2 regions of the Selenomonas sp. oral taxon 136 genome follow, and region 2 is predicted to be linked to the other one. Evidence: predicted binding sites of a transcription regulator. Region 2 holds the regulator's gene; the other holds the start of a gene.

Region 1 (16,482 bases), 1.1 Mb from region 2:
GAGCTTGAGACACTGCTCAGCGATCCGTCCGTGATGGCGGATATGGCGGTGTGGCAGCGTTATACGCGCGAGCACGCGACGCTCACGCCAATCGTCGAGGCGTACCAATCCTACCGACGGGCGCTGGCTACCATTGATGAGGATAAGGAGATGCTCGCCGAGGCCGATGCCGAGATGAAGGCGATGCTCACGGAGGAGATCGCGGAGGCGGAGGCAGAGCGCGATCGTCTCGCCGCCGAGCTGCCGATTCTCCTCCTGCCGCGCGACCCGAACGACGATAAGAATGTCATCGTCGAGATTCGCGGCGGCGTGGGCGGCGAGGAGGCGGCGCTCTTTGCCGCGAGCCTCTTTCGCATGTATGCACGCTATGCCGAGCGACAGGGATGGCGTACCGAGGTGCTCAGCAGCAATCCGACGGAGATCGGCGGATTCAAGGAGATCACCTTTCTCGTCAGCGGTGCCGGCGCATACAGCAAACTCAAGTATGAGAGCGGGACGCATCGCGTCCAGCGCATTCCTGTCACGGAGTCCGGCGGGCGCATCCACACCTCGGCGGTGACCGTCGCCGTCCTGCCCGAGGCAGAGGAGGTCGAGGTGACCATCGATCCGAACGATCTGCGCATCGACACCTACTGTGCGTCGGGTGCGGGCGGGCAGTATGTCAACCGTACGGAGACGGCGATCCGCATCACGCATATCCCGACGGGTATCGTCGTTCAGTGTCAGGACGAGAAATCCCAGCTGAAAAATCGCGAGAAGGCGATGAAGGTACTGCGGGCGCGTCTCTACGACCGTGCACAGCAGGAGCAGGCAGATGCCGTTGCGGCCGACCGCCGCAGCCAGGTGGGCTCGGGCGACCGCAGCGAACGCATCCGCACCTACAATTTCCCGCAGGGACGCGTGACCGATCACCGTATCGGACTGACGCTCTATAAAATTGATGCAGTGATGGACGGCGAGCTGGATGAGCTGCTGGCGGGGCTGATTACGGCCGATCAGGCAGAACGTCTGAAACAGGTGAACTGATGGCGCAGCGTGTATGGACAATACAGGAACTGCTGACGTGGACAACGAATTTTTTCCGCACGCGCGGCATAGAGACATCGCGCCTCGATGCCGAGGTGCTGCTCGCTGCCGTGCTCGGTCGGGATCGCATGTATCTCTATGTGCATTTTGACGAGCCGCTCGAGCCTGCGGAACTGGCAACGTTTCGCAGCTATGTGAAGGAGCGCGGGGCGCACGTGCCGATTGCCTACATACTCGGCAGACGCGAGTTCATGGGGCTGGCCTTCCGCGTCACGCGCGATACGCTCATCCCGCGTCCCGATACGGAGATTCTGGCGCAGTTCGCCGTGGATACCCTGCGTGCACGAGCAGAGGCAGGGGCGGGGGAGCTGCGCTTTGCCGATATCGGCACGGGGACGGGGGCAATCGCGCTCTCCGTCCTGCACCATACGGAGGGGACGCGCGCAGATGCCGTGGACATCTCTCCCGCTGCCGCGGCAGTTGCCGCAGAGAACGCGGCAACGCTGGGACTGACGGAGCGCATCGAGGTACTGACGGGTGACCTCACGGCGCCGCTCCTCGGACGCAGCTATGCTATGATCCTGTCCAATCCGCCGTATATCCCATCTGCTGATGTAAAAACCCTGATGGAGGATGTGCAGGCGTATGAGCCGCATCTCGCACTTGACGGTGGAGCAGACGGGCTCGCCGTCTATCGTCGCCTCCTGCGGGATGCGCCTGACCTCCTGACGGAGGGCGGCGTTATCGCCGTTGAGGTGGGCATCCATGAGGCAACGGACGTCGCGGCACTCATGGCGGCGCATCCGCGCATCGTGCGGACGAAGACACTCCGCGATCTGGTGGGGATTGAACGCGTGGTCGTTGGAGAGACCGCTTAAGGAGGGAACAACGTGAAGACGGAGATTCTTCGCCCTGCATCCACGGAGGATTTTGCGCGTGCCGCAGCGTTGATCCGCGATGGGCAGTTGGTCGCATTCCCCACGGAGACGGTCTATGGCCTTGGTGCAAATGGGCTCGATGCGGCGGCGTGTGCGCGGATCTACGAGGCGAAGGGACGCCCTTCCGATAATCCGCTCATCCTCCATATCGCCGATCTCTCCATGCTGCACGAGGCGGCAGAGGAGGTGCCGCCCGCTGCAGCACATTTGCTCACGGCATTCGCGCCCGGCCCCATCACCGTCATCGTGCCGAAAGCCGCGCATATTCCGCCGCTGGTCACGGGCGGGTTGTCGACGGTCGGCGTACGCTGTCCCGTCCATGACGTGGCACGGCGGCTCATCCGCGCGGCGGGGGTGCCGATTGCCGCACCCTCGGCGAACATCTCAGGGCGTCCGAGCCCGACGACGGCAGCGATGACGGCGGCGGATATGACGGGGCGGATTCCGCTCATCCTCGACGGCGGCAGCTGCACATGGGGGGTAGAGTCCACCATCGTCGACTGCACGGAGGAGGACTGCGTCACCATCCTGCGCCCCGGTGCGGTGACCCCCGAGATGATCTCTGCCGAGCTGCCGCATCTCACTGTACGCATGGATGCGGCACTCGTTTCGGCGGATACCGCGCCGCGTGCTCCCGGCATGAAGTACACACACTATGCGCCGCGCGTGCCGCTCACGGTCTTTGCGGGGGCAGGGACGGATGTCGTCGGGGCACTGCGGATAGAGATCGAGCGTCGTATGGCGGCAGGCGAGCGGCCTGCACTGATCGCGAGCAACGATACCATCATGGCTCTCAGTGGACTCCTGCCTGCGGCGTATACCTACTACTGCGGCGCACGCGGCAATCAGAGTGCACTTGCCGCCTGCCTCTACGATGCGCTGCGCCATTTTGACGACACGGATGCCACCTCGCTTCTGGCGGAGGGGACAGGTTCGGTCGGACTCGGGATTGCGATCATGAACCGTCTGCGCAAGGCAAGCGGGGGCAACATCATCTATGTTTGAACGCGAAGCCGCTGAATAAAGGAATCGCTGATAAAATGAAGTCCGTCAGATTGGCGTAGATTTTTTCGTCCGAACAAGGAGGAAAACCGGACGCATAGCCAAAGCTATGTGGAGGATTTTCCGACGAAGTGCGGGCAAAAAAGATGCGCTAAGATGGCGGTGCTGAATTTATCAGTGCTTCCTAAAGAAAGTGCCGCCATTACAGCATTGGCGGCAGAGAAACGAAAGAACCGACAGCCGCTCTGTTTCGAGCAAGCTGCCGGTCATTTGGCAATCATAAATGTGTTTCCACGTCCTTATTCAGTTGTGTTTGCTTTTTGCCGCACAGATCACCGCGTGTGTCTGCACAGCCGCATATTGTACGTTCAGCTGAAACCGTTTTGGAGATCTCTGTATCATCCAAGTTGCGCGCGTGGTTTTCGAAAAATGAATCGTACAGTAACACGAGTGTCGTCTGCTCACACTACCCGAGGACGACCGGACCTAGACGGTTCTCATGAGATGATGCCAACGGAGCACCTGCCGATGCAGGCTCAGTTCTTCTTCAAAGATGCATACTGCTCAGGAGACGATACCGCCCTGCCGAAGAATTTGTGTCAATAGACATTCTCCTTTCCAGCATTTATGACTATGAGGAGATATATCTCTTTTCTGAATTTATCATATCATAAATAAACTGGAAATGCAATAGATTTTTACAAGGAAAACAATGCGGAAAGGTCTGAATTGATATATAATTCATGTAGATAGAATTGCTCAGTGGGCTCTTTGTGATGGAGGGGATGCAATTGCTTTCTGCACTTCTCGATTTCCTCTTCCCGCCGCGCTGTCCATCCTGTCACGCCTGTGTAGAGCGGCAGGGATTCTGCCCGGCGTGTGCGCGGCAGCTCATCGGCATGCGCCGCATGATGGAGATGGGCGCGATGGCGGAAGATCTGACGGGCGTCTGGGTCTTGGCACACTATCGTGACGGTATCCGTGATCTTTTGCGCGCGCTGAAATATCACCGAAAGATGGCAGTGCTTGACAATCTGCGTACGATTCTCGCTACGGGGGAGGAGGTACTGGAGGAGCTGCCGCCGTCCCTTATCGCCGTTCCCGTCCCACTTGCACCACAGCGGCAGAAAGAGCGCGGCTTTAACCAGACAGAGGAGATCTTTGCTCCGTGGTTTGCGTCGTATGGCATCCCTTTTGAACCTATTCTTGTCCGCACGCGTGAGACGATGCCGCTCTATGAGATGACACGTACGGAGCGGCGACAGGAACTGCGCAGCGCGTTCGCCCTCGTACATGGTGCAGATGTGCAAGGGAAGGATCTCCTGCTCGTGGATGATATCATGACGACGGGGGCAACGCTGACGGAGTGTGCGCACGTTCTGCGGCACGGCGGAGCACGACGTGTCTATGCAATTGCACTCGCGGGGGAACATCGCTGAGTCCTTCCTTGTCAAATGGACAGAAATGCTCTATAATTCACTCTATGATAAAGGGGGAGTTACTTTGGTGATGAATGGAGCGCGGGCTCTCTTGGAGAGCCTTAGGCAGGAGGGTGTGGAGGTCGTCTTTGGCTATCCCGGCGGCGCCGTCCTCACGCTGTACGATGAAGTATATAAGATGAAATTTCCGCATATCCTTACGCGCCATGAGCAGGGTGCTGCACATGCGGCAGACGGCTACGCGCGCGCCTCGGGCAAGGTTGGCGTGGTCTTTGCGACCTCGGGACCGGGTGCGACGAACCTCGTGACGGGGATTGCAACGGCGAATATGGACTCTGTTCCGATGGTCTGCATCACCGGGCAGGTCGCCAATCCCTACATCGGCAAGGACTCCTTTCAGGAGGCGGACATCGTCGGCGTTACGACACCGATCACGAAGCACAATTACCTCGTCAAGGACGTGCATGATCTGCCGCGCGTGATCAAGGAGGCCTTCTTCATCGCGCGGACGGGACGTCCCGGCGTCGTCGTCATCGACGTGGCAAAGGATGTGTTCGATGCAGAGATCGACTTTGCCTCTCCTGCTGCCGCCGCCTTGCGCGGATACAGTGGCAGTGTCCCGCTGGATGTCGATGCCGTACGCGCGGCAGCGGACGCCCTCCGCACGGCAGAGCGGCCGCTGCTCTTTGTCGGCGGCGGCGTCATCCTCTCGGATACGGCAGCGTATGTACGGGAACTCCTCGCCCTGACGGGGATGCCTGCCGTCTCCACACTGATGGGGCTCGGCGGCGTTTCTGCCGATACGCCCGGCTATACGGGGATGGCGGGGATGCACGGCACCTATGCCTCCAATATGGCGATCCAGGACTGCGACCTGCTGCTCGCCGTCGGTACGCGCTTCAGCGACCGCGTGACGGGCGCAGTGGCAGAGTTTGCCCCGAAGGCACGCATCGTCCACTTTGACATTGACCCTGCCGAGTTCAACAAGAACGTGCGCGCCGACATCCCTGTCCTCGGAGATCTGCGCGAGAGTCTGCCCGCCTTCCTCGATGCCCTGCGTCCTGCGGCGGCAGATGTGGCATCCCGTATGCTGGCGTGGCAGGCGAGTGTCCGCACCATGGAGGAAAAGCATCCGCTCGGATGGAAGGAGTGTGAGGCGATCCGCCCCGAGGAACTCCTGCACCGCGTGCGCGAAATCGTCGGCCCCGATACCATCTGCGTCACGGACGTGGGGCAGCATCAGATGTGGGCAGCACAGTACTATGCGTGTACGGAGCCGCGCCGCTTCCTCACCTCGGGCGGACTCGGCACGATGGGCTACGGGCTTCCTGCGGCGATCGGGGCAAAGCTCGCGCGTCCCGACAAGGAAGTTGTGCTGATTACGGGCGACGGCAGCATCATGATGAACTGCCAAGAGTTTGCGACTATCGCGGACAACGATATTGATGTGAAGGTTGTCATCGTACATAACTCCATCCTCGGCATGGTTGGTCAGTGGCAGCGTCTGTTCTACAATCATCATTACTCCGCATCGGAGCTCAAGGGCAAGACGGACTTCGTCAAGCTCGCTGCGGCGATGGGCGTCGCGGGATGCCGCATCGAAACGCGGGCGGAGTTCGCAGAAGTTCTGCCGCGCGTGCTCCGCGAAAAAGGAGCGCGTCTCATCGACGTCATCGTGCCCGAGGAGGCGGATGTCGTGCCGATGGTGCCGGGCGGAAAGCGTCTCGATCAGATGGTGTTGGGAGGAAGATAAGATGGACAAATATTTGCTTGCCGTCCTCGTCGACAACAAACCGGGCGTCCTGACCCATATCGCAGGGCTCATCAGCCGCCGTGCCTTCAACATCGAGAGCATCTCTGCCGGCTATACAGAGGAAACCTCGGTCACGCGCATCAATATCGTTGTCTCGGTCGCTTCGGAGAACGAACTGCGGCAGGTCGTGACGCAGCTCTCTAAGCTCATCGACGTGGTGAAGATCGTCAACCTCACGCAGTTCGAGTCGATCACGCGTGAACTTGTGCTCATCAAGGTGCACGCAACGAAGGAGAACCGTGCGGAGATCATCGACGTGGTGAACATTTTCCGTGCGCGCATCGTAGATGTCGGCGTGGAGAATGTCGTCATTGAGCTGACGGGCGACGCGAAGAAGATCGATGCCCTCTCGGAGCTGCTGTCCGACTACGGCATCATCGAGATCGCACGAACGGGGGCGATTGCGCTCTCGCGTGGACCTGTGCCCGTCAAGCAGATGTAGTTTTTTTCGGTAGGGAAGGAGTGTTTTGACATGAATCTCAGGGCATGGGGGCTTCTGCTCCTGCCTGCTGCATGCCTTTCGCTGGCGGGCTGCGGGCTGCCGGGGGCGAGTTCGGATCGGGTCATCTACGCAAACTACGATGACAGTGACGGATTCTGCGCGCAGATCAAGGACGCGTTTGCCGCGAAGGCGAAGGCGGACGGCATTGAGGTCGAATTCCTCGACGCGAAGAACGACGGCAATATGCAGATCGACCAGCTGAACGAGGCGATCGGCAGCGGTGCGGGGGCGATCATCCTGCTTGCTGCCGATGGTTCCAGCATCGTTAAGACCATTGAAAAGGCAAACGATGCGGGCATTCCCGTCATCACAGTCAACCGCAGCGTTGCGGGCGGCAAGGTGCTCCGCGCCTATTCCGACGATGTGGAGGCGGGGCGTATGCAGGGCGAGTACATGGCAGCGCATCTGCCTCCGAACGCGAAGATCGTGTATTTGCAGGGCGATGAGACGCAGAGCAGTGCTGTCGGCCGTTGGGAGGGGTTCAAGGCAGCGTGTCTGGACAAGCGCCCCGACATTCAGCTGCTCTCGTTCGTGGATGCCGGATGGAGCAAGGCCGAGGCCTTGAAGACCATGATGCTCTGGATGAATATGTTCCCCGAGATCAACGGTGTCGTTGCAGGAAATGATGAGATGGCACTCGGTGCGATTGCCGCACTCAAGGGGGCAAACCGCCTCAGTGGATGCCTTGTCTCTGCGGTCGATGCCACCCCTGCGGGTCTCGCAGCAGTCGAGGCGGGCGAGATGGCGCAGACGGTCAAGCAGGACGCAAAAGCGCAGGGTGAGGGGGCACTCACACTTGCAGAGGGCTTCCTCAAGGGGAATCCGCCGAGTGGGGATCTTGCGATTCCGTTTACGTCCATAACTGCGGACAATCTTGCGCAGGCGAAGTGAGGAGGGGAGTGCCATGAATCTGCCGTTCATCTCTGCGGAGGCAATGAAGGACTATGCCGTGCGGACAAAGGTGTTCATCCTGTCCGTATTCCTCTTGGCAGCCATCCTCGTTGTCGCCGTCGTCGGTATCTACTCGAACGATCAGGCAAAACAGTCGCTTGACGATATGTATCACCATAATCTCATGTCGACGCAGTATCTGAACGATGCCAATACGCGTCTGCGGAAAATCAGCGTCAACGTGCCGTACATCCTACAGGAGGGCATCACAGCGGACAACCGCAAGATTCTCGTGGACGATGTGCTCGGCAATCTAAACGCGCTCCATCACGACATGGAGGAGCTCAAGAAGATCGACACGAGCGAGCGGGCACAGGCGACGATTGCCGAACTGGAAAAGAATCTGAGCGTCGCGGCGGACAAGGTCGGCGCAGTCAACAATATGGGGACAACCCCCGAGGATCGCGTCGCGATCTTTGACAATCTTGCCTCGCTCACCGTCATCTCAAGCAATATGGCAGTGCTCACGCCCGACAACGTGTTCCAAGGGAAGCAGCTCTTTGAGGCGAACAACGCGCGCTATGACCGTACAGTCTATAGCTTTGCCATCATCATCGTCATTGCGGTGGGGGTTGGTGTTCTTGTGTCGCGCCGCATTGCAGATAACATCTCCGATCCGCTCGCATCCTCCATCGGACATCTGAGTGCCGTCGCGTCCGGCGACCTCTCGCGTGAGATCCCGCGCGAACTCTCTGACCGTGCGGATGAAATCGGTACGGTCGTCAAGGCACTCGGCAAGATGCAGGGCTTTATGAAGCAGGTGCACGAGGAGGCGGAGCAGACCGATGCGATGGTCGCGGAGCTTGAGGAAATGCTGCATGGGCTCAACAATGACACGCAGGACATGTCTGCCGTGACCGAAGAGATGTCCGCAGGCATGGAGGAGACAGCAGCATCTACATCCAGTGTCCAGCATCTCAGCGGGGAGCTGAACGATGGGATCAAGGGAGCAGCGGACGCAGCACGCGAGAGTGAGGAATATACGCGCGAGGTTGCACAGCGTGCCGCCGATCTCCAGACGACGATGGAGCAGTCGCGTCTCAATACGCGTCAGATCTACGGCTCGACGAAGGACTCTGTGGCAGAGGCGATCGAGTCCTCGAAGGTCGTCGACCAGATCGGACAGCTCACGCTGGAGATCTCCGAGATCGCCGAACAGACGAACCTCCTCGCTCTGAACGCAAGCATCGAGGCAGCGCGTGCAGGCGAGCAGGGACGCGGCTTTGCCGTGGTCGCGGGCGAGGTCGGAAAGCTCGCCGAGCAGTCGCGCGGAACGGCAGAGAAGATCAAGGGCCTTACGGGGCAGGTTACGGGCTCGGTGCAGGCTCTCTCCGACGGTACGCATAGGCTGCTCACCTTCATTGATGAAAACATCCGCGGCGATTATGACCTGATGGACAAAACAGCAGAGCAGTACAAGGCAGATGCGGAGTTCTTCCGCAAAACTGCAGAGGCGACAACGTCGCGGTCACAGGAACTCCTTGGCTCGATCAGCGAGATGAATGCGGCGATGGAGGGGATTCGCAACGCGACACACGAGGGTGCGGAGGGCAACACGCGCATCGCGGAGAGAGTCGTCTCCATGGCGGCAGAGTACGAGAATATCCTTGCAAAGATCCAGACCTTCAAGGAAGGGACGGCGCGCCTCAAAAACCTCGTGGCGGCGTTCAAGGAGTAACGCTGCTGGGCATACCGCACACTTTTCTCGTTTGTTCCACTAGGGTTCGCTTAGAGGCATCGCCCATTCGCACGAAAAATTTACATATTATGCAGAGAGCCTTTTATGGCTCTTTGTTGTTTTTTTGACTTTTTTACAAAATACCTATTGACTTTTTGACTAAAAACATTTACTATAGACAACGTAAGTTAGCACTCAGTCAATGAGAGTGCTAACGCGACAAAAAGATTTGGGATAAACTAGGAGGAAGATACCATGATTAAGCCATTGGGCGAACGTGTTGTCATTGAAGTCGCAGAGAGCGATGTCACGACGGCGAGCGGCATTGTGCTCCCCGATACGGCAAAGGAAAAGCCGCAGAAGGGCAAGGTCGTTGCGGTCGGTACGGGCAAGCTCCTCGAGAACGGACAGCGTGCAGGCCTTGAGGTCAAGGAAGGCGACAGCGTCGTTTTCTCGAAGTACTCGGGCTCTGAGATCAAGGTTGACGACAAGGACTACCTCATTGTTCGCGAGAGCGACATTCTGGCAATCCTGTAATTAGGGAAGTACTGATAAATTCGGCACTACCATCTTGACGCATCTTTTTCGCCCGCACTTCGGCGGAAAATCCTCCACAGAGCCCCACTCTGCGTCTGGTTTTCCACCTTGTTCGGACAAAAAATCTACGCCAATTTGGCAGACCTCATTTTATCAGTGTTACCTTAGATAGACGAAACGTGGAGGCAATATAAATGGCAAAGCAGATTCTGTTTGACGAAGAGGCACGCCGCGCTCTTGGCCGCGGCGTTGATGCACTGGCAAATGCGGTCAAGGTAACGCTTGGCCCGAAGGGACGCAACGTTGTCCTCGATAAGAAGTACGGCGCACCGACGATCACGAATGACGGCGTGACGATTGCACGTGACATCGAGCTCGAGGATCCGTTCGAGAACATGGGCGCACAGCTCGTGAAGGAAGTTGCGACGAAGACGAACGACATCGCGGGCGATGGCACGACGACGGCGACGCTCCTCGCACAGGCGATGATCCAGGAGGGCATGCGCAACGTCGTGGCGGGCGCGAACCCGATGATCGTCAAGAAGGGCATCGACATGGCGGTCAAGACGCTGGTCGAGGAGATCAAGAGCAAGGCACAGAAGGTCGAGACGAAGGCAAAGATCGCGCAGGTTGCGTCGATCTCCTCGGCAGACTCCGAGGTCGGCGAGCTCATCGCAGAGGCAATGGAGAAGGTCGGCAAGGACGGCGTCATCACGGTTGAGGAGTCCAAGACCATGGACACGAACCTCTCCGTTGTTGAGGGCATGCAGTTCGATCGCGGCTATATCTCGCCGTACATGGTGACGGATACGGACAAGATGGAAGCCGTCATGGATGATCCCTATGTGCTCATCACCGACCGCAAGATCTCCTCGGTCGCGGATATCCTGCCCGTTCTGGAGCAGGTCGTGAAGCAGGGCAAGCAGATCGTCATTATCGCAGAGGACCTTGACGGTGAGGCTCTTGCGACCATCGTGGTCAACAAGCTGCGCGGCACGTTCAAGGCACTCGCGGTCAAGGCACCGGGCTTTGGCGACCGCCGCAAGGCGATGCTCGAGGATATCGCTATCCTCACGGGCGGCACGGTCATCAGCGAAGAGGTCGGCCGCAAGCTCGACAGCGTCACGATCGAGGATCTCGGCCGTGCACGTCAGGTGCGTTCCTCCAAGGAGGAGACGACGATTGTCGACGGTGCAGGAGACAAGGCACAGATCTCCGCACGCGTGGCACAGCTCAAGAAGCAGATCGCAGAGACCACGTCCGACTTTGACCGTGAGAAGCTGCAGGAGCGTCTGGCAAAGCTCGCCGGCGGTGTTGCTGTGGTCGAGATCGGTGCAGCGACAGAAGTCGAGATGAAGGACAAGAAGTACCGCGTTGAGGATGCACTCAATGCAACGCGTGCGGCAGTCGAAGAGGGCATCGTTGCCGGCGGCGGCACGACGTTCATCGACATCCTCCCGGCACTCGACAAGCTGAACGTCGAGGGCGACGTCAAGGTCGGCGTCGAGATCGTGCGCCGTGCGGTCGAGGCTCCGGTGCGCCAGATCGCTGAGAATGCAGGCCTTGAGGGCTCGGTTGTCGTCGACAGCGTGAAGAAGGCGGGCGATGGCGTTGGCTTCAATGCACTCGAGAACACCTACGTCGACATGATCGGCGCGGGCATTGTCGACCCGGCGAAGGTCACGCGCTCTGCCCTGCAGAATGCGGCATCTATCGCTGCCATGGTGCTCACGACCGAGACGCTCGTCACGGACAAGCCCGAGCCTGAGGCTCCGGCACCTGCAGGTGCACCCGGCATGGGCGGTATGGGCGGCATGATGTAAGGCAGTTGCCCTCGATCATATCGTGAAATAGCGAAGAAGCATGTTTCCTATCAGTGGAGCATGCTTCTTTTTGTTTTACAATCTATATCGACGGATTGTTAAAATACAGATACAGTGCTATACTACAGAGCATGAAGATAATAGAGCTCCATCGACAGAGGAGCAAAAGGAGTTTCGCATGCTGAATATAGATAAGAAACTCGCGAAACGCGAGGCAGAGGGCAAGATCATCCGCACAGGCATCGTGGGTGTGGGGCAGATGGGGCGCGGACTGGTTTCGCAGATGGTGCTCATGAAGGGCATTATGCCTGCCATTGTTGCCGATCATACACTGGATAAGGTCATCAAGGCCTTTCATACCGCGGGTGTCCGTGACGAGGATATCGCCGTCGCAAAGACCATCGATGAGGCAAATCGCTACATGGAGCAGGGCAAGTACGTTGCGACAGAGAACGACACATTTATCTCGCACGCGAACCTCGTCGAGGTCGCCATTGATGTGACAGGCGTGCCCGAAGTCGGCGTGCGGATCGCGATCGACGCACTGAACAACAAAAAGCACGTCGTCATGATGGACGTTGAGACCGATGTGGTCATCGGCAGCTATCTCAAGAAGCTCGGCGACAAGAACGGCGTCATCTATACCGGCTCGGCAGGCGACGAGCCGGGTGCGGTCATGGAGCTCTACTCCTTTGCGTGTGCGATGGGGCTGGATGTCAAGGTCATTGGTAAGGGCAAGAACAACAAGATCGACTATGACTGCAATCCCGATACCGTGTACGAGGAAGCAGTCCGCCGCAAGATGAACCCGCGCATGCTCACCTCGTTCAAGGACGGCACGAAGACCATGGTCGAGATGACGGCGATGTCGAACGCCACAGGCTTTGTCCCCGACGTGATCGGTGCTCACGGTCCCGCGGGCTCGCCGCAGCATTGCTGCGCCGATCTCAACGAACTCTTTAAGCTCAAGAAAGATGGCGGTATCCTGAATCGGCACGGCGTCGTGGAGTATGTCAATGGCATTGCGCCCGGCGTCTTTGTCACCGTCGCATGTCCGAATGAGGATGCTGCCTACGTGATGGACTATCTCCAGATGGGGCATGGCCCCCTCTGGACCCTCTATCGCCCCTATCATCTCTGCAACCTCGAGACGCCGCTCAGCGTGGCGAAAATCGTCATCGACGGCGAACCGACCATCATCCCGCTTGACGGCCCGGTCAGCGAGTGCATCACCGTCGCCAAGCGCGACCTGAAGGCGGGGGAAAGCCTTGATGGCATCGGCGGCTACACGACCTACGCCTCGATTGCGACAGCCGAGGAGACGTACCGAAACGGCTACGTCGTCTACCCCCTCGTCAACAAAAACGCACGCATGAAATGCGATGTCAAAAAGGGCACACTCCTCACACTCGACATGGTCGACCTCGATACGTCCACGCAGCTCTATCAGGTGCGTAAAGAACAGGACAAGATGTATGGCAACGGGTACGCGCTGAAGTAAAGGAATTGCTGAGCTTCCTAAAATACAATGCCCCCCACGATGCAGGCGTGGGGGGTTCACTTTTGAGAAACTGAGATATGAGGATGTAATGTATGTTTTGGCTTGAACTCATTGTTGTGTTGGGGATGCTTCTCGTCGGTGCACGCGTTGGCGGCATCTTTCTCGGCATGTCGAGCGGCGTCTCCCTTGCCGTACTCATCTTTGGCTTTGGCTGCACGCCGGGCAAACCTCCGATTGACGTCGTCATGATCATCATGGCGGTCGTCGTCACTGTCTCCGTCCTACAGGCATCAGGCGGCATGGACTATCTCATCCAGGTGGCGATCCGCATGCTGCGCAGCAATCCGAAGCGGATCAGCATCTACGCGCCGCTTATCAGCTGGCTCTTTACCTTCATGTGCGGAACGGGCTATATTGCCTATGGCATCCTTCCCGTGATTGCAGAAGTATCGCGTGAGGCGGGCGTGCGCCCCGAGCGCCCGATCTCCATCTCCGTCATCGCCTCACAGCAGGCAATCACCGCGTGTCCCATCTCGGCAGCGACCGTCGCACTGCTGAGCTTTCTAGTACCCGTGAATATTTCTCTGATCGACATTCTCCTCGTCTGCGTCCCTGCAACGCTCATCGGCGTACTAGCGGGGGCTCTCTATGCCTCACGCATGGGGGCGGAACTCGCAGAGGATCCTGCCTATCTGGCACGCGTCGCGGCGGGGGATGCTGCACCGATCCATGAAAAGACGGACTTTCAGGAAAAGACCTTTGGGCGTCGGGAAAAGACGGCAGTTGCGCTTTATATCCTCGCCACCGTCATGGTCGTTGCCTTCGGCATCTTCCCTGAGCTGCGCCCAACCTATATGGTGAGCGGTGAGGAGACCGTGCTCCCCATGACCATGACCATCGAGATCATCATGATGATTATGGCGGGCGTCATCCTTCTTGCAGCCAAGGTCGATGTCTACTCCGTCATCGAGCAATCTGTGTTCAAACAGGGACTCATGGGCGTCTACTGCATCTTTGGCCTTGCATGGGCGGGGGATACGCTCGTCGAGAACAATCTCGCCTTCCTGCAGGGCGGTGCACAGGATATCGTCATGGCACATCCGTGGGTCTTTGCCCTCGTCCTCTTCTTCCTCTCCTCGCTGATTCTCAGCCAGGCGGGCACGCTCGGGGCACTCGCACCGCTCGGACTCTCGCTCGGCATCTCTGCACCGATGATGATCGGCATGTTTCCAGCGGTCAGCGGACTCTTTTTCATCCCCAGCTACGCCACCGTCCTCGCAGGCATCGCCTTTGACCGCACGGGAACGACCTGTATCGGCAAATACGTCTTTAACCACAGCTTTATGCTGCCCGGCCTCATCACCTGTACGGTCAGCGTCGCCATCGGTCTGGGGCTTGCAGGCATGCTTCTGTGAGATTCCTTTTTTGGACAGGCAGTCATTGTCACCGCGGAAAAAATGGGTTCCAAAAAAATTTCCTTGATTTTTCCCCATCCCTATGATATAGTACGTCGTGTTGACATATGTGGCGCCTTCGTCAAGTGGTTAAGACACCGCCCTCTCACGGCGGGTTCATGGGTTCGAATCCCATAGGCGTCACCAAATTCGGCGCCTTCGTCAAGTGGTTAAGACACCGCCCTCTCACGGCGGGTTCATGGGTTCGAATCCCATAGGCGTCACCATCGGAATGGATAGGAGCTGATTGCGGCTCCTTTTTTGTTTTCTATCGTAATGAAAAATGGGGGCGGGGCAGGCATGCTCTTCTTATCGATGCTTCTCATGGGCGGAATTATCGGCTTTGTCGGGGCGGGCGGCAGCGGCGTGATCATCACATTGCTCGTCGTCGGATTCGGCGTGCCCATCCATCAGGCGCTTGCCGTCGCCCTCGGATCTATGGCGTTCACGACGCTGTCGGGGGCAGTCAGTCACTACCGCGAGCGTGAAGTCGTCCCTCTGACAGGTGCCGTGCTCGGCGCGGGCGGTCTTCTCGGTGCACTCCTCGGTGCGGTGATTTCCAACCACATGGAGGCACCGAATCTCAGCCTCTTTACGGGCGTCATGCTCCTGTCGAGCGCCTTCCTCCTCTATCTGCGCATTTACCGTGCCGTGTGGCTCTCGGCGCATATCCACGTACGTGAGGAGCTCTTGACGGGGCGGCGGCTCTATCTCTATGGACTGCCCATCGGCTTTCTCTGCGGCGTCCTCTCTGGCGCGTTCGGCATCGGCTCTGCGGCCTATATACAGATCGCCCTCATGGTCGTGTTCGGTGTGCCGCTCCTGCAGGCCATCGGAACAACGATGATGATCATCGTGCCCATCTCGATCAGCGGCGGCATCGGCTATCTCCTCTATGGACAGCTGGAGCCGTGGCTGTTCATCCAGACGCTCGTCGCGCTCTCGCTCGGCTCGTATGCTGGGGCAAAGCTGACGCACCTCGCGCCGCTGCCTGTTTTGCGCTTTTGGATTGTTGCCCTGCCGACCATCGGCGGTGCGATTATGATTCTGTTTCACTGACGGTGTTGCTGCAGAAGTGATATAGAATGATTTGTCATGGAACGAAAAGAGCCGTGATATGGAAATTATGCCGTATCACGGCTCTTTTCGTATGTATTTGTAACGTCTTTGAGCCCTCCGGCAATTAGCGCAGCAGCCAACTGATTCAGACGGATCCCCTCCGCTCTTGCCATCAGAGCAAGATTTCGGTGTGAAAAACAGGTTGAATCTATCAGCGATTACTTACCGCTCAGCGACGACTTCACTGTTGTTCAGCGCGAAATTGAGCAATAGTCCGATCAATTCGTTGCGTGAGCGCCCGGTCTGACCAGCGAGGTCGTCCAGACGGTCAATAATATCTTCCCGTACGCGGATGGATAGGGTTTTATGCCCATCCTCTCCGCGTTTTTTCTTTGTGATTACTAGTTTTGTGGTCATATATATCACCTCATGGTTAGTTTATATATGAGTGGTTATAAAATATATGATTGATATATTGTTGTAAAACATATCTATAAAATGCTTAAGTAAATATGAAATATATACGATATAGTGATTGAAAAATTATGTTATAAAATATGTTATAAAGTGTAGGTGAAAAATGAAAGTAAATCCTGCTGTACAAGGGGGCGCCGAGCAGGGAAGCGCACGCGTCGGCAGGGGACAGGGAGCGTCTCTACCCATGGATGCTTTTCAGGCACTGCTCAATCAGGCGGAGAGCCGTACGCGTTTCTCGGCGCATGCAAAGGCGCGGATCGAACAGCGCGGCGTCGATCTCAC
Region 2 (16,482 bases):
CTCCTACGAGGACGGCAGCTTCACGATTACGCCGCGCGATCTGACACTGCGTGCAGGAAGCAAGACGCGCATTTACGGCACGGAGAACGGCACCGCCGTCTATACGGGCGGCACGTCGAAGTTCCGCGCTGACGCCGCGACGGGGACGACGGGTCTCGTGAACGGCGACACGATCGCCGACGTCACGGAGTCGACGAACGCCCTCATCACGACGAACGCGGGCACGACGGGGCTCAAGACGAAGATCGCGGGCGCGACCTTCGGCGTGGGCAAGGCGTCGAACTACAACATCACCTACGTCGACGGCGGCTTCGACATCACGAAGCGCGACCTCTATATTGATGCAGGAAATAAGACCCGCGCGTACGGCGCAGAGAACAGCATAGCAACCTATACGGGCGGTACGTCGATGATTAACGTACGCACGGCGACGGCGACGACGGGGCTTGCCAACGGCGATACGATTTCTGCCGTCACGGAGACGATTGATCCGACGGTGACCGTCACGACGGATGCAGGAACGACAGGTCTCTGGACACGGGTTTCGGGCGCAACGTTCGGTACAGGGCTGGCTTCCAACTATACGATTCACTACGGAGATGGCAATTTCAGCATCACGCCGCGTGAGGTAAAGGTGACGGCAGGAAATGCCGAGCGCAACTACGGGCAGCCGAATCCCGTCGTGACGGCATACACCGTTGAGCACGGAACGAGTGCAACAAATCGCGGGCTGCTCCCGGTGGATAGCATTCCCATTACGGGAATCACGTCGACCTATGCGCCGTCGATAACGACAACGACCAATGCGGGGACGTATAACAACGTAATCACCATTGACCCATCCTCTGTTACGGGCAGCTATACCGGTGCGACGAATCTTGCAAACTATCGTTTTGTATATGAGCCCGGCACGCTGACCATCAAACCGACGGGCTTTACGCCGAGCACGCCGGGCGGTGTAGCAGTGACGACGAGTACAACGACATCGTCACAGACGACATCCGGCATGACGACGGGCGGCGGCGGTGCATCTGTCGGCACGCAGACGGGCGGCTCCGGCAGCCTCGGCGGCGGCCCCGGACCCAGCATCGGCGGACTGCCTGGCGGTGGCGGCGGTGGTACGGGTGCCGGAGGTGCCGGTGGAGCCGGAGGTGGCGGTGGTGCAGGCGGCGGAACTGTTCCGACGCCGGGCACAACACCGGGCAGCTCGACCACGACGGGCGGCGGCTCTACACCGGGCACGACAACAGGCACAACGACGGGCACAGGTGGATCGTCTGCTTCGAGTACAACAACGGGCGGCGGCACGACGGGCTCAACTACGGGCACGGGCGGAACGTCGACCACAACAGGTGGCTCGTCTACCTCGACGGGCGGCTCCTCGACAAGCACAGGTGGCTCTTCTACTTCAACAGGAGGTCCTTCCTCCAGTTCGGGTGGTTCGTCTACAACTGGTGGATCTTCCTCCAGCTCGGGCGGTTCGTCCACAAGTGGCGGCGGTTCATCCTCCAGCTCGGGTGGATCTTCTTCCGGCACGGGCACGTCGACCAGTGGCGGCTCTACGCCGGGCACTGGCACAGTCCCGGGCACTACACCGACACCGGGCGGCAGCACGGGAGGCTTTAGCTTCACGGGCGGCGGCTCTGGCTCTGTCCCAGGGATGCCCGGCGGCAGCGTCGGCGGCGGTACGGCGATTCCGGGCGGAAGCTCGGGCGGCATCAGTGTCGTTGGCGGCGGCACGGGCAGTATCACCGGAAATCCAGGCGGCCTGACGGGCGGTACGACGATTCCGGGCGGCAGCTCGGGCGGTGGTGTCAGCCTTGGCGGCAGTGGCCTGACCGGTGGTTCAACGCCGAGCACGGGCGGCCTGACCGGCGGTTCGACACCTAGCACGGGTGGTCTTACGGGAGGTTCTACGCCGAGCACGGGTGGACTTACGGGAGGCTCTACACCAAGCACGGGCGGCCTGACTGGTGGCTCAACGCCGAGCACCGGCGGTGTAACTGGCGGCACAACGCCAAGCACCAGTGGTGTTACGGGCGGAACGTCGACCACAACAGGTGGCTCGTCTACCTCGACGGGCGGCTCCTCGACAAGCACAGGTGGCTCTTCTACTTCAACAGGAGGTTCTTCCTCCAGTTCGGGCGGCTCGTCCACAAGTGGCGGCGGTTCATCCTCCAGCTCGGGTGGATCTTCTTCCGGCACGGGCACGTCGACCAGCGGTGGCTCTACGCCGGGCACGGGCACAGTCCCGGGCTCTACACCGACACCGGGCGGCAGTACGGGAGGCTTTAGCTTCACGGGCGGCGGCTCCGGCTCTGTCCCGGGAATGCCCGGCGGCAGCGTCGGTGGCGGTACGGCGATTCCGGGCGGCAGCTCGGGCGGTATTAGTGTCGTCGGCGGCGGCACGGGCAGCATCACCGGAAATCCAGGCGGCCTGACGGGCGGTACGACGATTCCGGGCGGCAGCTCGGGCGGCGGTGTCAGCCTTGGCGGCAGTGGCCTGACCGGTGGTTCAACGCCGAGCACGGGCGGCACGGGGACAACCCCGGGCGGCTCGACGGGCTCGACACCGAGTGCAGGAACGACCACAGGCGGGTCAACCCCCAGCACGGGAACAACAACCGGTGGCACCACGACGGGCACAGGTGGCTCGTCTACCTCGACGGGCGGCTCCTCGACCAGCACGAGCGGTTCTTCTACTTCAACAGGAGGTTCTTCCTCCAGTTCGGGTGGTTCGTCTACAACTGGTGGATCTTCCTCCAGATCTGGTGGTTCGTCCACAAGCGGCGGAAGCTCCTCCTCGAGTGGTTCGTCCAGTTCGGGCGGCTCGTCGACCAGCGGCGGCTCTACGCCGGGCACGGGCACAGTCCCGGGCTCTACACCGACACCGGGCGGCAGCACGGGAGGCTTTAGCTTCACGAGCGGCGGTTCCGGCTCTGTTCCGGGCATGCCCGGCGGCAGCGTCGGCGGCGGCACGGCAATCCCGGGCGGCAGCTCGGGCGGCATCAGTGTCGTTGGCGGCGGTACGGGCAGCATCACGGGCAATCCGGGCGGCCTGACGGGCGGCACGACGATTCCGGGCGGCAGCTCGGGCGGCGGTGTCAGCCTTGGCGGCGGCGGCCTGACCGGCGGTTCGACACCTAGCACAGGTGGACTTACTGGTGGTTCGACACCGAGCACAGGTACATCCACGGGCGGCACGGGGACAACTCCGGGCGGTTCGACGGGCTCTACGCCGAGTGCAGGAACGACCACAGGCGGGGCAACCCCCAGCACGGGCACAACAACCGGTGGCACAACGCCGGGAACGACAACAGGCAGAACGACGGGCTCGACCACGGGCACGGGCGGAACGTCGACCACAACGGGTGGCTCGTCTACCACGACAGGCGGCTCTTCGACCAGCACGGGTGGATCGTCCACAAGCGGCGGAAGCTCCTCCTCGGGCGGCGGCTCGTCTAGCTCGGGTGGATCTTCTTCCAGTTCGGGCACGTCGACAGGCGGCTCCGAGACGAATACGCCGCAGGGGTCGACGCAGGTGCCGACCAGCGACAAGGTCATTGTCACGATGGGGAACAACCCTGAGACACATGACTATGTTGAGGGCTCGGACGGCTCGTTCGGCTTTGACCTCGGGAAGACACGCGGGATTCGTGGTGTGCACCACGAGGAGATCCCCAACAGCACGGCTGAGGCAATCCCCGTCCTCTTTACGGACGGCGGCTCGCGCGATCTCGACGGCATCTATACGATCAACTATAGTCCCGTACGTCTGACGATCAAGCCTGCCTCAAAGAAGGTGGACATTCCGGATCCGAAGGAAATCCGCAATATGTCTGAGCAGAGGCTCAACTTCCTCTATCAGACAGCAAACGGAGCCTATGAGGTGACGTTTGGCAACGGCATTGTGACGCTTTATCCGAAGGATGAACCGGCACTTACGATTGTGACGAGTTCAGACCGCAAGGCGGAACGCGCCGTGCTGGCATCGGGACTTCTCACAGCAATTGAGAATCTCGGCGTAACGCCGGTAGAGATCCGCGCGGTCTACATCTTCAAGGCCTTTGCGGATAAACCGACTGCGTAGTAGTTTATTCCATCCTATGGAGCGGTACGGGACAGTTTGTTTTCGTGTCGCTCTTTTCTTGTGTCCTGTCACGGTAAGGAATCCTGCGATCTTTTGGATGGCAGGGGACGCTAAAAGAGATATCCGCAATAAAAAATTTGACTTTTTGTCATTTTGCTATTGACTTTTTGTTTTTTACGCTGTATATTCTTTATAGATTTTGATTAGCACTCAGACCAATAGAGTGCTAACAGAATTGAAAGGAGAGGGGTGAATGTCGAACGATCTGGATGAGCGCAAGAGCCAAATCCTATGGGCGGTCGTCGATGACTACATTGCATCGGCGGAGCCGGTCGGGTCACGGACGCTTGCGCAGAAGTACAATCTCGGCATCAGCCCTGCCACCATTCGCAACGAAATGGCAGATCTGGAGATGCTCGGCTATCTGGAGCATCCCCATACGTCCGCTGGGCGTATTCCGTCTTCGAAAGGCTATCGTTTCTACGTCGATGGGCTGCAGCCTATCGCTCCGGTGACGGATGCCGAGAAGACAAAGATTCATGATTGGTACAAAGGGCGCGTGCGGCGGCTCGATGAGGTGTTTCAGGAAACGGCGCGCCTCATCGCCGATGTGACGCACAATGTTTCGCTTGTACTTGCGCCGCAGGCGGCACAGTCCACGTTCCGTATGCTGCAGTTCCTGCCGCTTGACCTCGGTCACGCGATTGCCGTCCTCATGACGGATGCAGGGTTCGTCGAAAACCGTATCGTCGAGATTCCAGACGGTGCGACGTTCGCAGACTTCCAGCGGATGGCGGGCGCGGTGAATCAGACGCTCTCGGGCAAGGCACTCCGTGCTGTGACAAAGCAGGATATGCGCCGCGTACGTGATGCGATCGGCGATGAGTCGATCTTTGTTGCGGCGGTGGAGGTGATGCACCGCGCGCTCGAAGGGCGTGAGGATGGTCGTCTCTATCTTGGTGGGACAGCGCAGCTCCTCAGCAATCCCGAGTTTCAGGATCTCGATCGCGTACGCGCGATGCTGCTCGTCCTTGAGCGCGAGGATCTTGTGAAGGATATCCTGCATACCCATGCGGGAGAGGGCCTGACAGTCACGATCGGGCGAGAGAACGAGAGCAGTACGTTTTGGGACAGCAGCTTCATCACGGCGACCTATCATGTCGACGGAAAGCTGCTCGGAACGATTGCCGTGCTCGGGCCGACGCGGATGGAATATGCGAAAGCAATGCGCATCCTTGACTATGTCAATACGAACTTGACAGAAATGATCTATCAATTAAAGTGGTAGGAGAGGTGAACGGCTTGCAGGAAGAAGAGAAGGTACAGGACACGGCAGAGGGGCAGCCTGAGGCTGCTGCGGATGCTGTGACTGAGACGGATGCGGCGGACACACCCGCAGGGGAGGAGGACAGCGCCCCGACCGAGGCGGATAAAATTGCCGCACTCGAGGCGGAGCTGAAGGAAAAGAGTGATCGTGTCCTGCGCCTGCAGGCGGATTTTGAAAATTTCCGCCGCCGCACGGCGAAGGAAAAAGAAGAACTCGCCGCCGTCATTACGCAGAATATGCTCGGCGATCTGTTGCCGCTCCTCGATAATTTTGAGCGGGCACTCGCCGTGGAGCAGACGGATGTCGAGGCGTTCCAGAAGGGCGTCGAGATGATTCACACGCAGCTGCGTGAGGTCATGCAGAAGCACGGCCTTGAGGCCATCGAGGCAGAGGGCCAGCCCTTCGATCCGAATTTTCACCAGGCGGTGATGCGCGTGGAGGATGCGGATGCAGAGGACGGAACGATCACACAGGTGCTCCAGAAGGGCTACCAGGCAAAAGGACGTGTGATCCGCCCCGCGATGGTGCAGGTCGCCGGTAACTAACGAAATAATATCTTTATGATTTTTGGGGGAATATAACATGGCTAAAGTAATTGGTATTGATCTTGGTACGACGAACTCGGTTGTCTCCGTGATGGAGGGCGGCGAGCCGGTCGTTATTACGAATCCTGAGGGCAGCCGCATCACGCCGTCTGTTGTCGGTTTTACGAAGGACGGCCAGCGTCTCGTCGGCCGCCTCGCGAAGAATCAGGCGGTGTCGAATCCTGACCGCACGATCTCGTCGATCAAGCGTCACATGGGTGATCCGAACTATCATGTCACGATTGATGGAAAGAGCTACACGCCGCCCGAGATCTCAGCAATGATTCTGCAGAAGCTCAAGAGTGATGCAGAGGCATATCTCGGCGAGACGGTCTCGCAGGCGGTCATCACGGTGCCGGCGTACTTCAATGACAGCCAGCGTCAGGCGACGAAGGATGCGGGTAAGATCGCAGGCCTTGAGGTGCTGCGTATCATCAACGAGCCGACGGCGGCGGCACTCGCCTATGGCTTGGATAAGGATCAGGATGAGACGGTGCTCGTCTTCGACCTTGGCGGCGGCACATTCGATGTCTCCATTCTTGAGCTGAGCGAGGGCGTGTTCGAAGTCAAGGCGACGAACGGCGACACGGTGCTCGGCGGCGACGATTTCGATAAGAAGATCATGGACTGGATGGTCGAGGAGTTCAAGAAGGAGAACGGCATCGACCTCTCGCAGGACAAGATGAGCGCACAGCGTCTCATCGAGGCGGCTGAAAAGGCGAAGATCGAACTCTCGAGCATGAGCCAGACGAACATCAACCTGCCGTTCATCACGGCAGATGCCACGGGCCCGAAGCATCTCGATCTGACGCTCTCGCGTGCGAAGTTCGATGAGCTGACAGCTGACCTCGTGGAACGCACGATGGTGCCGACGCGCAAGGCTATGGAGGATGCGGGGCTCTCGGGCAGCGACATCGACAAGATCATTCTCGTCGGCGGCTCGTCCCGTATCCCTGCGGTACAGGAAGCCATCCGCAAGATCCTTGGCAAAGAGCCCTCGAAGGGCGTCAACCCGGATGAGTGCGTCTCCATCGGCGCCGCGATCCAGGGCGGTGTCCTCGTCGGTGAGGTCAAGGATGTCCTGCTCCTCGACGTTACCCCGCTTTCGCTCGGCATCGAGACCCTCGGTGGCGTCTGCACGAAGATCATCGAGCGTAACACGACGATCCCGACCTCGAAGAGCCAGGTGTTCTCGACGGCGGCGGACAATCAGCCGGGCGTTGAGATCCATGTCCTGCAGGGCGAGCGCGAAATGGCAGCGGGCAACAAGACCCTCGGCCGTTTCCAGCTGACGGACATCCCGCCCGCACCGCGCGGCGTACCCCAGATCGAAGTCAAGTTCGACATCGATGCAAACGGCATCGTCAATGTGTCGGCAAAGGATCTCGGCACGGGCAAGGAGCAGAAAATCACGATTCAGTCCGACAGCGGCATGAGCAAAGAGGACATCGACCGCATGGTCAAGGAGGCCGAGGCACACGCTGCCGAGGATAAGGCGCAGAAGGAAGCCGTCGATGCGCGCAACACGGGCGACTCCCTTGTCTATCAGGCGGAGAAGGCGATCAAGGATCTCGGCGAGAATGCGGACAAGGCGCTCGTCTCCAAGGTACAGGCAGGCATTGATAAGCTGAAAGAGGCGCTCAAGGGCTCTGACATCGAGGCAATCAAGTCCGCGACGGAGGAAGCCCGCCAGCCGCTCTATGAGCTTTCTGCCGCTGCCTATCAGCAGGCACAGCAGGCGGCGGGTGCCGCCGGTGCAGCGCCGGGCGCGGAGGCAAATGCCGGCGCAGGTGCGCAGGGAGCGCCGCAGGACGACAACGTCGTCGATGCGGAGTTCACCGAAGTCAAGGATGATAAGAAGTAAGGTGGTATCGTGAGCGAGAAACGCGATTACTACCAAATCCTGGGGCTCAAAAAGGGAGCCTCGGACGACGAGATCAAAAAAGCATACAAGAAACTCGCGCGCAAGTATCACCCCGACCTCAACCGTGACGACCCGAAGACCGCTGAGGAGAAATTCAAGGAGGTCAACGAGGCGTACGATGTGCTGAAGGATCCGAAGAAGAAGGCGACGTATGACCAGTTCGGTCACGATGCCTTTGACCCGCGCCGCGGCGGTGCGGGGGCCGGAGGGGGCAGCCCCTTCGGCGGCGGATTCGAAGGCTTCGATATGAACGATATCTTCGATATGTTCGGCATGGGCGGCGGCGGTCGCCGTGCACGCAGACAGGGCCCCGAGCGCGGGGCTGATCTGCGTTACGATCTGGAGATTTCGTTTGAGGAAGCGGCATTCGGCAAGGAGGTAGAGCTCTCCATTCCGCGCGAGGAGAACTGTCCGAACTGCGGCGGCTCCGGTGCGGCAAAAGGCTCGGAGGCGGAGACCTGCCCGACGTGCCACGGCACGGGACAGGAACAGGTCATGCAGCGAACGATGTTCGGCAATATGATGAGTGCACATACGTGTAGCCAGTGCCACGGCACGGGCAAGATCATCAAGACGCCGTGTCCCGACTGTCATGGTACGGGTCGCAAGCGCGTGACGAAGACGATCAAGGTCAACATTCCGCGCGGCGTGGACGACGGCCAGCGCGTCCGTGTGACGGGCAGCGGCGAGGCGGGTGTACGCGGCGGGGCGAACGGCGACCTCTACGTCTACATCTTCATCCGGCCGCACAAGCTGTTCCAGCGGCGCGGCAACGATGTCATCATCGAGATCCCGATCACATTTGTGCAGGCATCGCTCGGCGCAGTTGTGCAGGTGCCGACGCTCGACGGGGCGGTCGATCTCAAGATCCCGGCGGGGATCCAGACGGGGACGGTGCTGCGCGTCAAGGGCAAGGGAATCCCCAGCCTGCGCGGCACGGGACGCGGTGACGAGCATGTCCGCGTCAAGGTCACAACGCCGCAGAAGCTCTCAGCAAGGCAAAAGGAGCTCCTCAAGGAGTTCGCGGAGCTGAGTGGCGATGCGGTGAATCCGGAGCAAAAGAGCTTTACGGAGAAGTTCAAGGATCTGTTTACCTGATCTATTTCAGCGAGGCGGCTGCAGCGTTTGCTGCGGCCGCCTCGCTGTGCATTGACATTGTTTCCTACTTTTGTTAGGATAAAAGGAATTGAAATTTGTATTGAGGGCGCATGGCATCGGGAGGGTTCATGGAAAATGTCTACGCGTTGGTCAAGCGCTTTTACTTGGCGCATGGACGCGCACAGATTTTTGTTCCGCGCACACTGACGGAGCGGTATCTGCGTGAGGCGGCGTGGCGGGGCGAGAGTGCTGAGGGGCTGTGTACGGACTGGTACTGCATTGAGGACTTTCTCACGGTCATCATGCGGCGCGATGATTCGCTCGCACGGCTTTTGATCCATATCGACTACCTTGCGCTCTTTTTCCGCTTTGCTGACGCGCATATCGATCGTCGTCCGCTGAAACGCCATGCGGAGGACTATTTTAAACGCATGAATGACTTCCTCACATATCTGGATGAGACGGGGAAGTATGAGATCGATTTCGGTGAGCTGGATGCCGATTTGGAGATGTTCTACCTTACGGGGCGTTTTCGCCTGCCGGAGCGTGTGGCGTGGGAGGAGATCGAAGGGCTGACCCTTGAGGATATCGAGGAGGATGAACGCATCGAGATGGAGGAGCTGAATCTGCAGCTCAATGAGCTCCTTCACGAGATCGGCGAGTATTTCCGTCGCCCCATGTACCAGCGGGAGATCGGGCGCGCGGCGATGATCTATACGGGCAATCTCTACGACGCGAGTGCCTACGAGCAGTCCTCTGATGAGGAAAAAGAGGCGTTCTGGCTGCGGTTCTGGGACTATTTCTTCTTTGATTACCATCTGATCAGTACGGATGAGGCACCGATCGAGCATTTCTGTGCGAAGGAGGATAAGACACTGCGGCAGGATGAACGCGAGATTCTGCGCGATCTCCTCGCGGCACGGTTCGCTGTGCTGACGGTGGAGGAGACATATGAGGATCACATTGTCTGCAGCGATCTTCTGCGTGAGGAGGAGGTTGTTCTGCCGCGGCCTGACATCCCGGGGGCTCTTGAGAAGAACATTCTGTTCGGACACATCTGTGATGAGGGCATGATGATGCTCAACTATATCACGGCCGTGCCCGCGAGCAGACCGCTGCAGCGGCGCATCAAGGATACGATTCAGCAGGAGTATGAGCTCTTTCTCTATCAGTCGCCCAAGGCGGATATGAATGATTTTCTCGCACGTGAGGCGGCGCTCGTGCGTCATACGATTCACATGCTCGCGTCGCATGCACGGCTGAATGTCCTGCCGCAGCATGCGCTGCCGCCGAGGCGTCCGAAATGGACGCTCTCGCAGCATACGTGTGCGGAGGAGTTCAGTGCACTCGCTGTCGTATCGGAGGCACTCGGATTCAGCCACCATGCGCGGGATTTGCTCGGGACGATGTTCTTTGACTACGCGCAGTTTGATCTGAAGCGAGCGCAGACGCCGGAGATGCTGACGGCAGCGATTTTCCTCTTTGCCGAGATCAATGGCATTGATCTCACGTCGCTCACGGAGCTGTATCATGTGCTCGGTTCGAATAAGCGGAGTGTCAATGCCGCGTATCGCCGTATGCGGGAGACGCTCGGCTGTGTTCCGTTCGACCCGCGCTATCTGAGCGAGGAAGGGTTCGTGACGATGCTGTGCGGTGCGGCGATGCGCAAGGTGGATGAGAAAACAGAGTCGTGAAGGGAGGAGACCCCATGGAACAGGATCCTCGTATCCGGCCGATGAGTCCGGAGGAGAATGCCGCCTATCGCGGCGTGACGGTGGATGAGAGCGGCGCGGAGCCGCAGGATGAGGCACGGCACGGCTCTGCCTATGGCGGCGGGCGCGGTTCTGTGCGCTATATCCGCATCGGGACCGGGATACCACGCCGCTCGCTGTTTTCGAGCATTGTATGGGCGGCTGTGTTTGCGGTGCTCCTTGTAGCGTTCTTCTTTGTCGCGCTGCCCGCAATTGCCATGATTCTCGTGGCTGTTCTGATCGCAGGAACGGTCCTCCGGCTCATCGGTCCGAACAAGGTGATGTCCTGGATCGTGCGGCGGCTGTATGGAAGATAGAAAGGCGGATCCAATGAAATCATGTGAAAAATGCGGTGCCTCCATTGATGAAAAAGTCAAGTTCTGTCCCCTCTGCGGAGCACCCCAGGAACAGGCGGCGGCTGCACAGGAAGACGCTGTGAAGCCGGAGGATGCGGGAGATGTGCAGCAGCCGGCGCTGACGTCAGAGGCAGAGGAGAATGTGAAGAAACGCAGCAAGCTGCGTGAAAATCTGGTCGTTACTTCTTATATCAGTGCCGGAGCCGTTGCTGTTTCGGTGTTTATGCCGTGGATTTCTCTTGGGAAAATGATTGATGTGACGATCATGGACATCAGCAAAGGGCTGATGCTCGCCATCATCTTTGTCGCGGCGGCTTCCGCACATGCACTTCTGAAAAAGAAGAATTATGTTTTAGCTGCAGCGATGGGGCACGCACTGCTCATTTTCGCTGTTATCGCATTTATCCGCTATCAAAGTGCAATTTCAGAACTGAAGAAGACGTTCTTTGGGGCAATGGCAGGATCAGCAATCTCGATTGATTGGGGCGCGATGTTTTTCTTTGTCGGAGCGATCAATCTGTGTGCGGTGAGCGTTCTGCTGTATGTGACCGATCAGCTGCTGCCGCAGGGCGGCGCACTGACGGGTGATGTCCTCTTCCGCACGTGGAAGGAATTGGTGCGTGCGAAGGTGAAGCTCGCGTCGATCGAGGTACCGGCGTGGATCTACTCCCTGGTCATCGGCATTCTGCTTGTTCTGCTTTTCTCACAGTCCGGGATGAACCGCATGATACACTGAGGAAAATCGCCGCGGGGGCTTTACAAGAGTCTAATCCTATGCTATACTTCAAGAAATTCATTTAAGTTTCAGAAAGAGTGGGTGGAAGCCCACTCTTTCATTACGTATGAGAAGAGGGAGAGCATGAGCGCGAAGATCGAGGAGCGCGTCGAGGAGATGGTGCGCGGACTGCTGACGGATTCGCCCGCCATCGAGCTAGTGGATGTCGAGTACGTGAAGGAGCGTGACTACTATCTGCGCGTCTACATCGACAAGGCGGGCGGCATCGACATCGACGACTGCCAGCGTCTCAGTGAGCGCCTGGAGGAGATTCTCGATCGGGAGGACGTTATTCCCGACGCATACACTCTGGAGGTTTCGTCACCGGGGCTTGACCGTGTCCTACGCAAGGAACGCGACTTTGTACGTGAGCATGGACGCGTCGTCGATGTGACGCTCTATGCTCCGTTTGAGGGAAAGAAACAGTGGACCGGGACGCTCGCGGGGTATGACGGTGAGACGTTGACACTGGATGATGGGATACGGATTCCCATGCAGCAGGTCTCACAGGTGCGCCTGCATATCGATTTTTAGGAGGCTTTGGGGTTGGCAAGAAAAAATACCAAGGAGAAGGACAGCGGCAAGGAATTTTTGCAGACGCTGAAGGAGCTGGCGTACGAGAAGGGCATCGATGAGGAGCTCCTCTTTGAGACGATCGAGGCGGCACTGATCTCGGCGTACCGCCGTAACTTCGGTGCGGCACAGAATGTCCGCATTTCCCTGTCACGTGAGACGGGTGCGTTCCATGTTTTCGCCATTAAGACGGTGGTGGATGAGGTGGAGAGCGATGTCACGGAGATTGGACTTGCACAGGCCAGAGCCATCAATCCGGATTATGTGGTCGGCGACGTGGTCGAGATCGAGATGACGCCGGCGAACTTCGGACGTATTGCCGCACAGACGGCGAAGCAGGTCGTCATGCAGCGACTGCGTGAGGCAGAGCGCGGCATCGTCTACGAGGAGTACATGAACCGCTCCTCGGAGATCGTCACGGGGATCGTCCAGCGCGTCGAGGGGCATAATGTGTTCGTGGACATCGGGCGCGCCGAGGCAGTGCTCATGGCGACAGAGCAACTGCCGAATGAGACGTACAACTACGGCGACACGGTGCGCGCCTACATCATCGAGGTCAAGCGTACGAGCCGCGGCCCGCAGATCATGCTCTCACGGACGCATCCGGGACTGCTCAAGAAACTCTTTGAACTGCAGGTGCCGGAGATTCAGGAGGGGGTCGTCGAGATTCGCTCCATCGCGCGTGAGGCGGGCAGCCGCTCCAAGGTGGCGGTCTGGTCGTCCGAGGAGCGCGTCGATCCCATTGGCGCCTGCGTGGGCCCGCACTATATGCGCGTACAGGCGGTTGTCGATGAACTGGCGGGGGAGAAGATCGACATTGTCAAATGGAGTGACGATCCCGCGACCTATATCGCCAACTCGCTGAACCCCGCCAAGGTGATCTCGGTCGCGGTGAACGAGGCGGAAAAAATCTCCCGCGTTGTGGTGCCCGACTACCAGCTCTCGCTTGCCATCGGCAAGGAGGGGCAGAATGCCCGCCTTGCCGCAAAACTCACGGGATGGAAGATCGACATCAAGAGTGAGACGCAGGCACGGGAAACAGAGCAGGCCGATGGTGCGCCTACAGATGCGCCGTCCGAAGACCAAGCGGCGCCAGAGGAGGCCTAAATGGGGCGGGCGAAACAGCCCGAGCGGCTGTGTGTCGGCTGTCGAATGCTGCATCCCAAGGACAAACTGCTGCGTGTTGTGCGTCATGCGGATGGAACCGTCGGTATTGATCCGACCGGAAAGAGCCCGGGACGGGGGGCCTATCTCTGTCGCTCTGTCGCCTGTGTGCAGGAGGCACGGCGTCATGGCGGTCTTTCGTGGTCACTGAAAGGCCGCGTTGCACCTGCGGTTTACGATGCGGCGGAGGCGGCGGTCTCCGGAGAGGAGTGTGCTCATGGACGCAGCGACTGAAACGCGCGTACAGAATCTCCTCAGTATGGCGACACGCGCGCGGCGTATTGTCTCGGGAGCATTCATGGCGGAGGAGATGCTGCGGAAGAAGCGCGGCGCCTATCTCCTGCTCGCGCGGGATGCGTCGGAGGAGACGAAGGATAAATTTACCCGCATGGCGGCACAGATGGACGTGCCGGCGGCGGAACTGCTGACGATGCAGCAGCTGGGACACTGTCTTGGCAAGGAATACCGTGCTGTTGCACTGCTGATAGATAGAGGATTTGCAAAGAGGCTCGCCGCCTGCTTGCATGATATACCGACGGGGGTGGATTGATGTCAGAAGCGAAATACAGAATCACCGATTTGGCGAAGGAATTTAAGATGGACAAAGGTACCATTATTGACATCCTGAAGAGCAAGAACTACAAAGTAAAAAATATGTTCAGTGCCGTCGGTGAGGAGGAGCGCGCAGCCGTCAAGGCGGAGCTCGGACGTACGGCGAAGCCCGTGCGTAAGGAGGCGCTGCCGAGCAAGGCAGCAGCGAAATCTGCGGCACCGAAGACGACTGCGCCCAAGAAGCCTGCGGAGAAGGCTGACGACGCGGAAAAGTCGGCAGAACAGCCGGAGGTAAAGGCGCCGAGTGCGCCCGCTGAGGAGAAGGAGCGCCCTGTTCTTCGTGCGCGCACGAAGGCGCCCGGCATCGTCATCGTTCGGCAGGCACCTGCCAAGACTGCGGCCGAGACGCCGCAGCGTCGGAGCGGTACAGGGGCAGCAGGCAGCTCTGCGAGCCGCAGCTCCCGTCCGGCAGGGCGCCCCGGCGGTGCACGCCCGGCAGCGCCGGCAATGCCTGCGATGCCGCCGACGGAGGGACGCGGTGAGAGCCGCAGACGCGGCGGCGGTCGCAGCAATGAAGGCGGTGCGGGCTCGGATCGCGGACGCGGCGGGCGTGGCGGCGCGCGACGCGATCGTGAGGAGCGCAGCGATCTGCGTCAGAACGACCGCAGCCGCGGCGGCGCACGCAAGGGACGCAAGGGGGGACGCGGCACAGCGACGTCTGCTCCCGCAGCAAAGGTGGAGATCGCACGGCCGAAGCACATCAAGCTGCCGGAGACGATTGCCGTCAAGGATCTCGCATCCAAGATGAGCTACACCGCATCGGACATCATCAAAAAGCTTATGCTCATGGGCGTCATGGCGAGCATCAATCAGGAGATTGACTTTGATACGGCAACGCTTGTGGCAGGGGAGTTCGGTGTCACCACTGAGGAACTGCCGCCGGATATCGATCCGACGCTGATCCCCGAGATCGTGGATGATCCGAAGACGCTGAAGGAGCGTCCGCCCGTCGTTACGGTTATGGGTCACGTCGATCACGGCAAGACGTCGCTGCTCGACGCCATCCGCAATACCTCGGTCAGCACGCATGAGGCGGGCGGCATTACGCAGCACATTGGTGCCTATCAGGTCGTCTGCAAGGGGAAGAAGATTGTCTTCCTCGATACGCCGGGACATGAGGCGTTTACAGCAATGCGTGCGCGCGGTGCGCAGATCACGGACGTTGCGATCCTCGTGGTCGCGGCGGATGACGGCGTGATGCCGCAGACGGTCGAGGCAATCGACCACGCGAAGTCGGCGAATGTGCCGATCATCATCGCCATCAACAAGATCGATAAGCCCGGGGCAAATCCCGAGCGCGTCAAGCAGGAGCTGATGGAGTACGGGCTCGTCGCCGAGGAGTACGGCGGAGACACCATCATGGTGCCCGTCTCGGCAAAGCAGCACACGGGCATTGACGATCTGCTTGAGAACATCCTGCTTGTCGCTGAAGTCGAGGAGCTGAAGGCAAACCCGAACCGCGAGGCGCGCGGCGTCATCATCGAGGCAAAGCTCGACAAGGGCCGCGGCTCCGTGGCGACGGTGCTCGTTCAGAGCGGTACGCTGCGCATCGGAGACTCTATCGTCGTCGGTACGGCGTACGGACATGTCCGCGCGATGATCAACGACCGCGGCGACAACGTCAAGAAGGCGGGGCCGTCGATGCCGGTCGAGATCCTCGGCCTCAACGATGTGCCCTCGGCAGGTGACATCCTTGCCGCCGTCGATGAGAAGCAGGCACGCTCCATCGCCGAGGCACGCCTTGGAAATCAGCGCCGTGACCTCATCAAATCGAAGAGCGTTTCGCTCGATGCGCTCTTCCAGCAGATTCAGGAAGGCGACATCAAGGATCTCAACATCCTTGTCAAGGCGGACGTGCAGGGCTCGGTCGAGGCACTGAACTCGGCCCTCCTCGGGCTCAACAAGAACGACGAAGTGCGCGTGAGCATCGTGCATTCGGGCGTCGGTGCGGTCAGCGAGTCCGACATCATGCTCGCCTCCGCATCACAGGCAATCGTCATCGCGTTCAACGTGCGTCCCGATGCAAACGCACGCCGCCTTGCCGATACGGAGAACGTGGACATCCGCACCTACCGCGTCATCTACGATGCGCTCAACGATGTCAAGGATGCGATGAGCGGCATGCTGAAGCCGAAGTATAAGGAAGTGATCCAGGGACGGGTCGAGATCCGTCAGGTCATGCGCTTTTCCAAGGCACTGGTCGCGGGCTCATACGTTCTAGAGGGCAA

What was found. The regulator HrcA, encoded in region 2, represses chaperone genes, less so after heat shock. The targets are predictions, from matches to a motif close to TGTTAGCACTCNNNNNNNNNGAGTGCTAACA.
Region 1: groES (co-chaperone GroES) is a predicted target of HrcA. The motif match lies at 9,536-9,566, and genes of this name have one in related genera.

The regions. Positions count from the first base shown of each region.
Region 1 is NZ_CP014239.1:1,775,817-1,792,298, forward strand. It holds gene prfA (peptide chain release factor 1) at 1-1,026, shown strand, start outside; gene prmC (peptide chain release factor N(5)-glutamine methyltransferase) at 1,026-1,904, shown strand; gene AXE86_RS08520 (L-threonylcarbamoyladenylate synthase) at 1,917-2,969, shown strand; gene AXE86_RS08525 (ComF family protein) at 3,758-4,405, shown strand; gene ilvB (biosynthetic-type acetolactate synthase large subunit) at 4,476-6,158, shown strand; gene ilvN (acetolactate synthase small subunit) at 6,160-6,660, shown strand; gene AXE86_RS08540 (sugar ABC transporter substrate-binding protein) at 6,691-7,611, shown strand; gene AXE86_RS08545 (methyl-accepting chemotaxis protein) at 7,625-9,349, shown strand; gene groES (co-chaperone GroES) at 9,605-9,886, shown strand; gene groL (chaperonin GroEL) at 10,081-11,709, shown strand; gene AXE86_RS08560 (NAD(P)H-dependent oxidoreductase) at 11,888-13,210, shown strand; gene AXE86_RS08565 (anaerobic C4-dicarboxylate transporter family protein) at 13,303-14,625, shown strand; tRNA gene AXE86_RS08570 (tRNA-Glu) at 14,737-14,811, shown strand; tRNA gene AXE86_RS08575 (tRNA-Glu) at 14,817-14,891, shown strand; gene AXE86_RS08580 (sulfite exporter TauE/SafE family protein) at 14,965-15,723, shown strand; gene AXE86_RS08585 (ribbon-helix-helix protein, CopG family) at 15,946-16,140, opposite strand; gene AXE86_RS08590 (TIGR02530 family flagellar biosynthesis protein) at 16,385-16,482, shown strand, end outside.
Region 2 is NZ_CP014239.1:447,951-464,432, reverse strand. It holds gene AXE86_RS02095 (filamentous hemagglutinin N-terminal domain-containing protein) at 1-4,090, shown strand, start outside; gene hrcA (heat-inducible transcriptional repressor HrcA) at 4,344-5,378, shown strand; gene grpE (nucleotide exchange factor GrpE) at 5,372-5,962, shown strand; gene dnaK (molecular chaperone DnaK) at 6,000-7,865, shown strand; gene dnaJ (molecular chaperone DnaJ) at 7,875-9,023, shown strand; gene AXE86_RS02070 (hypothetical protein) at 9,152-10,717, shown strand; gene AXE86_RS02065 (hypothetical protein) at 10,732-11,091, shown strand; gene AXE86_RS02060 (zinc ribbon domain-containing protein) at 11,105-11,866, shown strand; gene rimP (ribosome maturation factor RimP) at 11,990-12,439, shown strand; gene nusA (transcription termination factor NusA) at 12,452-13,585, shown strand; gene rnpM (RNase P modulator RnpM) at 13,586-13,876, shown strand; gene AXE86_RS02040 (L7Ae/L30e/S12e/Gadd45 family ribosomal protein) at 13,860-14,192, shown strand; gene infB (translation initiation factor IF-2) at 14,192-16,482, shown strand, end outside.